2 linked regions of the Kutzneria chonburiensis genome follow. The protein of the gene in region 1 binds, or shares a complex with, the protein of each later gene. Links are inferred from orthologs where the notes say so. Each region holds a gene or a part of one and is shown on either strand. Other genes may lie near its edges. The genes, in order: M3Q35_RS21045 and nuoF.

Region 1 (3,309 bases):
GAGGAGTTCGCCGCGTCGGTGGAGGAGTGGACGCTGCCGGTGGCGGAGCTGGAGACCGGCGTGCCGGCCGAGCTGATCCGCGAGCTGGCGCACGCCTACGCACGGGCCGACCGGGCCCAGATGTCGTGGACGCTCGGCATCACCGAGCATCACAACGGCACCGACAACGTGCTGTCGCTGATCAACCTGTCGCTGCTGGCCGGGCAGGTCGGCCGCTACGGGGCCGGCCTGAACCCGTTGCGCGGCCAGAACAACGTGCAGGGCGGCGGGGACATGGGCGCGATCCCGGACCGACTGCCCGGTTTCCAGGACATCGAGGACGCGGCCGTGCGGGCGTCCTTCGACGCCGCGTGGGGCTCGCAGCTCCAGCCCCGCAAGGGCTGGAACCTCACGCAGATGCTGGAGGCGATGGAACGCGGCGACATGACCACCGTGTACATCATCGGCGAGAATCCCGTGCAGTCCGAGGCCGACTGCGAGCACACGGTCAAGCGTCTGTCCAATTTGGACCACGTGGTGGTGCAGGACATCTTCCTCACCAAGACCGCGCAGCTGGCCCATGTCGTGCTGCCGGCATCGGCCGCCTGGTGCGAGACGGACGGCACTTTCACCAACAGCGAGCGCCGGGTGCAGCGGGTGCGCAAGGCGGTCGACGCGCCCGATGGCGCGCGAGACGATATCGAGCTGCTCTGCGAGCTGGCGCGGCGCCTGGGTCACGACTGGCACTACGACGGCGCGGAGCAGGTGTGGGACGAGATGCGGGCGCTTTCCCCGATGCACCGGGGAATGAGCTACGCGCGGCTGGCCGACCTCGGGGGCATCCAGTGGCCCTGCCCGGACGAGGACAGCCTCGAACCGTCGTTCCTGCACGCCCGGTTGTGGGAGACCGACCCGGTCAAGCGGGGTCGCCCGGCGCCGTTCTCGGTGCTGCGGCACAGCCCGCCGGTGGACGAGCTCAGCGCGGAGTTCCCGCTGCGGCTGACCACCGGGCGGCGGCTGGACTCCTACAACACCGGCGTGCAGTCGGGCGGGTTCGAGTCCCCGCTGCGGCGCGGCGAGACCCTGGACCTGTGTCCCCAGGACGCCCTGGACCTCGGCGTCGTGGCGGACGAGATGGTGCAGGTCTCGTCGCGGCGCGGAGCCATCGTCGCGCCGGTGCGGATCGACGAGGGTCTCAGCCCGGGGCTGGTGTTCATGACCTTCCACTTCCCGGACGAGATCAACACCAACGTGATCACCATCGAGGCCACCGACCCGGTCGCCGGCACCGCCGAGTACAAGGCGGCCGCGGTGCGTGTGGACAAGCTGGTGAACCACTGATGGACCTGCGCTTCCTGGAGGCAGCTCCGTCCACAGTGGAGCAGAACGCCGTCGATGCCGCGTTGGAGGGCACCGATTGTGGACGTGACCAGCTGCTGCCGGCTTTGCACGCGGCCAACGACGCCGTCGGGTGGATCAGCGAAGGCGCGCTGAACCACATCTGCCGTCGGCTGTCCGTGCCGCCGGCCGAGGCGTACGGCGTGGCCACCTTCTACTCGCTGTTCGCGATGGAGGAGCGGCCGCGCAAGGTGGTGCACGTCTGCGTGGACCTGGCCTGCAAGGTCAACGGCGCCGAGGCGCTGGCCGCCGCGCAGACCGATTACGTCGTTCGCAGCCCGTGCCTGGGGGTCTGCGAACGCGCGCCGGCGGCGCTGGCCGTCGAGGCCGGAGCGGGGTCCGAGTACCTGATGCCGGAGCTTCCGTTGCCGCAGCAGGGGATCCTGGTTTACGGCTGCTGCGCCGGGTCGGCACGGTCGACCCCGCCAGCCTCGACGACTACCGCGCCGCCGGCGGGTATGCGGCACTGCGCAACGCTTTCCTGCTCGGGCCGCAGGGCGTGATCCGCGAGGTGACCGACGCCAAGCTGATGGGTCGGGGCGGGGCGGCGTTCCCCACGGGCCGCAAGTGGGCCGCGACCGCCGGGCAGCCCGTGCGGCCGCATTACCTGGTGTGCAACGCCGACGAGAGCGAACCCGGCACGTTCAAGGACCGGGTGTTGATGGAGGGCGACCCGTTCGGCGTGATCGAGGCGATGACCGTCGCCGCCTACGCGACCGGGTGCACCCGTGGGTACTTGTACATCAGGGGTGAGTACCCACGGGCCTTCTCCTTGCTGCGCAACGCCATCGCCGTCTGCCGGGAGCGCGGCTTCCTGGGCCCGTCGGTCATGGGCCAGCCGGGCTTCGACTTCGACATCGAGATCCGCCGGGGCGCCGGGGCGTACATCTGCGGCGAGGAGACCGCGATCTTCAACTCCATCGAGGGCTTCCGCGGCGAGCCGCGCAGCAAGCCGCCGTTCCCGGTGGAGAAGGGCCTGTTCGGCCGGCCGACCGTGGTCAACAACGTGGAGACGCTGGCCAACGTGCTGCTCATCCTGACCGAGGGATGCGAGGCGTTCCAACAGGTTGGCACTGCTGGCTCCACCGGGTCCAAGCTCTTCTGCGTCTCCGGCACCGTGCCGAAGCCCGGGGTGTACGAGGTGCCGTTCGGCGCGACACTTCGTGAGCTCCTGGAGTTGGCCGGCGGTGTCGACGATCTTCGGGCCGTGCTGTTGGGCGGCGCGGCCGGCGGGTTCCTACGCCCCGACGAGATCGATCTGCCGCTGACCATGGAGGATGCCCGCACCGCCGGCACCACCCTCGGCTCCGGCGTCGTTCTTGTCCTGGACGGCACGGTTGATGTCGGCGGTTTCCTCTTGCGTATAGCCGAGTTCTTCCGTGACGAGTCGTGCGGGCAGTGTGTGCCGTGCCGGATCGGTACTGTCCGTCAGGAGGAAGCCTTGCACCGCATCGTGCAGCGCAAAGGTGATGCCCAGGATCTCGTGCTGCTACGGGATGTCGGTCAGGTCATGCGCGACTCGTCCATCTGCGGCCTGGGCCAGACCGCTTGGAACGCCATCGAATCCGCCATCGACCGTCTCGGGGTGCAGCTGTGACCGAGCTTGCGAGGGAACCAATGAGCACAGAGACCACGGTCGCAGACCGGCCGAGCGTCAGCGAGGTGGGGCTGTGACTGTTGTCGACATCGGACTGCCGCGCCGTCTGGTCGAGTTCACTTTGGACGGTTCACCCGTCACGGTGCCGGAGGGCTCGACCATTCTCAGCGCGTGCAAGGACATGCCCACGCTGTGCTACGGCGACACCTTGGAGCCGGCCAACGCCTGCCGGGTGTGCATGGTCGAGGTCGAGGGCTCGCGAACGCTGGTGCCGTCCTGTTCCCGCAAGGTCGAGCCCGGCATGGTCGTGCACACGGACACCGAACGCACCCGCC
Region 2 (3,254 bases), 2.1 Mb from region 1 along the record:
ATGGTCGCCGACGTGATCGCCGCGGTGGCCTCGATCGACCCGGTGATGGGTGGGTGTGACCGGTGACCTCTGATCTCTCCGACGACCTCTTCGGCACGGACATCGCGGACAAGGCCAAGGCGATCATCGCCCGCTACCCGCGGTCCCGCTCGGCGCTGCTGCCGATGCTGCACCTGGTGCAGTCGGTCGAGGGCTACGTCAGCGTGGACGGCATCGCGTTCTGCGCCGACCAGCTGGACCTGACCACCGCCGAGGTGAGCGCGGTGGCCACGTTCTACACGATGTACAAGCGCAAGCCGTGCGGCGAGCACCTGGTCAGCGTGTGCACGAACACGCTGTGCGCGGCGCTCGGCGGCGACGCCATCTACGACGGGCTGCGCAAGCACCTCGGCCGTGACGGCAAGGCGCTCGGCCACGAGCAGACCTCCGGCGAGCCGGGCGAGCCCGGCTCGATCACGCTGGAGCACGCCGAGTGCCTTGCCGCCTGCGACCTGGCCCCGGTGCTTCAGGTCAACTACGAGTTCTACGACAACCAGACGCCGGAGTCGGCGCTGGACCTGGTCAAGCAGCTACAGGCCGGCAAGAAGCCGGACCCCAGCCGGGGCGCGCCGCTGACCGACTTCCGTCAGGTCGAGCTCCAGCTGGCCGGTTTCCTGGACGGCCGGGAGTCCGATGTGGACGGTCCGTCGGCCGCGCCGGAGACGCTGCGCGGAGCCAAGATCGCGCACGAGAAGGGGTGGACCGCGCCGGCGATGCCGGACTCGGTCTCCTTCCCCGCTCTGCCGGAGAAGAAGTGAGGGGGCGGCAGTGAACAACGACGTCAAACCACTGACCCCGGTGCTGACCAAGCGGTGGCTGTCGCCGAGGTCGTGGACGATCAGGACCTATGAGCAGCTGGAGGGCTACACCGCCCTGCGCAAGGCGCTCAAGGCCCATCCGGACCAGCTCATCCAGCTGTGCAAGGACTCCGGGCTGCGCGGTCGTGGCGGCGCCGGCTTCCCGACCGGCATGAAGTGGGGCTTCATCCCGCAGGGCGACGGCAAGCCGCACTACCTCGTGATCAACGCCGACGAGGGCGAGCCGGGCACCTGCAAGGACATCCCGCTGATGATGGCCGACCCGCACTCGCTGGTCGAAGGCATCATCATCACCTCGTACGCGATCAGGGCCAACTTCGCCGCGGTCTACGTGCGCGGCGAGGCGCTGCACTGCATCCGCCGGATGCAGGCCGCGGTGCAGGAGGCCTACGCGGCCGGCTACCTGGGCAAGGACATCCTCGGCTCGGGCTTCGACCTGGACGTGGTGATCCACTCCGGTGCCGGCGCGTACATCTGCGGCGAGGAGACGGCGCTGCTGGACTCGCTGGAGGGCCTGCGCGGCCAGCCCCGGCTCAAGCCGCCGTTCCCGGCCACCTCCGGCCTGTACGAGTCGCCGACCGTGGTCAACAACGTGGAGACCATCGCCAGCGTGCCGTTCATCGTCAACGGCGGCTCGGACTGGTTCCGCGCCATGGGCCGGGACCGCTCGCCGGGACCGAAGATCTACTCGCTGTCCGGGCACGTCACCAACCCCGGCCAGTACGAGGCGCCGATGGGCACCACGCTGCGCCAGCTGCTCGAGCTGGCCGGCGGCATGAAGGACGGCATCCCGCTGAAGTTCTGGACGCCAGGCGGCAGCTCGACCCCGCTGTTCACGGCCGACCACCTGGACGTGCCGCTGGACTTCGAGGGCGCGGCCGAGGCCGGCTCGATGCTGGGCACCACCGCGCTCCAGCTGTTCAACGAGACCGTGTCGGTGCCGTGGGCCGTGATGAAGTGGACCGAGTTCTACAAGCACGAGTCCTGCGGCAAGTGCACCCCGTGCCGGGAGGGCACCTACTGGCTGGTGCAGATCCTCCAGCGGATGGTGCGCGGCGAGGGCACGGCCAGCGACATCGACACGCTGCTGGACATCTGCGACAACGTGCTGGGGCGCTCGTTCTGCGCGCTCGGTGACGGCGCGGTCAGCCCGATCACCAGCGGCATCCAGTACTTCAAGGACGAGTTCCTGGCGCTGTGCGACACCAACGCGGCCAGCACCGGGAAGCACGCACTGGCAGGAGCGCACTGAGACATGACTGTCGCACCTGAGAAGCCGACGTCGTCGGAGCTGGTCGTCCCCGAGGGCCACGTGAAGCTCACCATCGACGGGCTGGAAGTGGTTGCTCCCAAGGGAGAGCTGCTGATCCGCACGGCCGAGCGGCTGGGCATCGTGGTCCCGCGGTTCTGCGACCACCCGCTGCTGGACCCGGCCGGCGCCTGCCGGCAGTGCCTGGTCGAGGTGGAGATGGGCGGCCGGCCGATGCCGAAGCCGCAGGCCAGCTGCACCATGACCGTGGCCGACGGCATGGTGGTCAAGACCCAGCACACCTCGCCGGTGGCCGACAAGGCCCAGCAGGGCGTGATGGAGCTGCTGCTGATCAACCACCCGCTGGACTGCCCGATCTGCGACAAGGGCGGCGAGTGCCCGCTGCAGAACCAGGCGCTGGCCCACGGCCGCAGCGACTCCCGGTTCGTGGAGACCAAGCGGACCTTCCCCAAGCCGATCCCGATCTCCAGCCAGGTGCTGCTGGACCGGGAGCGGTGCGTGCTGTGCCAGCGCTGCACCCGGTTCTCCAAGCAGATCGCCGGCGACCCGTTCATCGACCTGCTCGAGCGCGGTTCGCAGCAGCAGATCGGCATCGCCGAGGAGCAGCCGTTCCAGAGCTACTTCTCCGGCAACACCATCCAGATCTGCCCGGTCGGCGCGCTGACCAGTGCCGCCTACCGGTTCCGGGCCCGTCCGTTCGACCTCATGTCCACGCCGAGCGTGTGCGAGCACTGCTCGTCGGGCTGCTCCCAGCGTTCGGACTGGCGGCGCGGCAAGGTGATGCGCCGGCTGGCCGGCGACGACCCGGCCGTGAACGAGGAGTGGAACTGCGACAAGGGCCGGTTCGCCTTCCGCTACGCCACGTCCGCCGACCGCCTGCTGCGGCCGATGGTCCGTGACGAGAACGGCGAGCTGGTCGAGACCTCGTGGACGGAAGCGCTGCGGGTGGCGGCCGAGGGCCTGGCCGCGGCCAAGGCCAACGGCGGCGCCGGCGTGCTGGCCGGCGGCCGGGTGACCGTCGAGGACGCCTACGCCTACGCCAAGTTCGCCCGGGTCGCCCTGGGCAGCAACGACGTGGACTTCCGGGCCCGGCCGCATTCGGCCGAGGAGCTGGACTTCCTGTCCTC

The links.
Region 2: the proteins of M3Q35_RS21045 (region 1) and nuoF are in contact, whole or in part, in a cryo-EM structure (PDB 8BEW), measured with the Thermoanaerobacter kivui proteins. The link is inferred for Kutzneria chonburiensis from one-to-one orthologs. Residues at the interface, in WP_049685740.1 of Thermoanaerobacter kivui: Glu27, Arg28, Gly29, Ala30, Leu31, Ile32, Gln36, Lys63, Gly66, Val67, Phe70, Tyr71, Gln73, Phe74, Leu88, Gly89, Thr90, Ala91, His93, Val94, Lys95, Arg125, Val126, Cys128, Leu129, Gly130, Ala131, Cys132, Gly133, Thr144; in WP_173402339.1 of Thermoanaerobacter kivui: Thr34, Gly35, Ala38, Tyr223, Pro233, Gly234, Ala235, Phe236, Arg239, Tyr266, Glu272, Arg309, Glu310, Gly311, Ala312, Ala314, Cys317, Ser326, Ile327, Glu328, Gly329, Lys330, Arg331, Gly332, Trp347, Ser390, Gly391, Lys392, Thr396, Val464.

What each region holds. Positions count from the first base shown.
Region 1 is NZ_CP097263.1:4,713,701-4,717,009, reverse strand. Bases 101-3,099 are described here. They hold M3Q35_RS21045 (NADH-quinone oxidoreductase subunit NuoE family protein), read left to right. Parts: upstream 101-1,319; coding sequence 1,320-1,880; downstream 1,881-3,099. Other genes in these bases: M3Q35_RS21035 (2Fe-2S iron-sulfur cluster-binding protein), read left to right, coding at 3,048-3,099; M3Q35_RS21040 (complex I 51 kDa subunit family protein), read left to right, coding at 1,889-2,974; M3Q35_RS21050 (molybdopterin oxidoreductase family protein), read left to right, coding at 101-1,320. In the rest of the region: more of M3Q35_RS21050, read left to right, coding at 1-100; more of M3Q35_RS21035, read left to right, coding at 3,100-3,309. UniProt on the Escherichia coli protein: NDH-1 shuttles electrons from NADH, via FMN and iron-sulfur (Fe-S) centers, to quinones in the respiratory chain. The immediate electron acceptor for the enzyme in this species is believed to be ubiquinone.
Region 2 is NZ_CP097263.1:6,789,526-6,792,779, reverse strand. The notes cover bases 15-2,958. They hold nuoF (NADH-quinone oxidoreductase subunit NuoF), read left to right. Parts: upstream 15-807; coding sequence 808-2,109; downstream 2,110-2,958. Other genes in these bases: M3Q35_RS31055 (NADH-quinone oxidoreductase subunit G), read left to right, coding at 2,113-2,958; nuoE (NADH-quinone oxidoreductase subunit NuoE), read left to right, coding at 63-797; M3Q35_RS31070 (NADH-quinone oxidoreductase subunit D), read left to right, coding at 15-66. Outside these bases: more of M3Q35_RS31070, read left to right, coding at 1-14; more of M3Q35_RS31055, read left to right, coding at 2,959-3,254. UniProt on the Escherichia coli protein: NDH-1 shuttles electrons from NADH, via FMN and iron-sulfur (Fe-S) centers, to quinones in the respiratory chain. The immediate electron acceptor for the enzyme in this species is believed to be ubiquinone.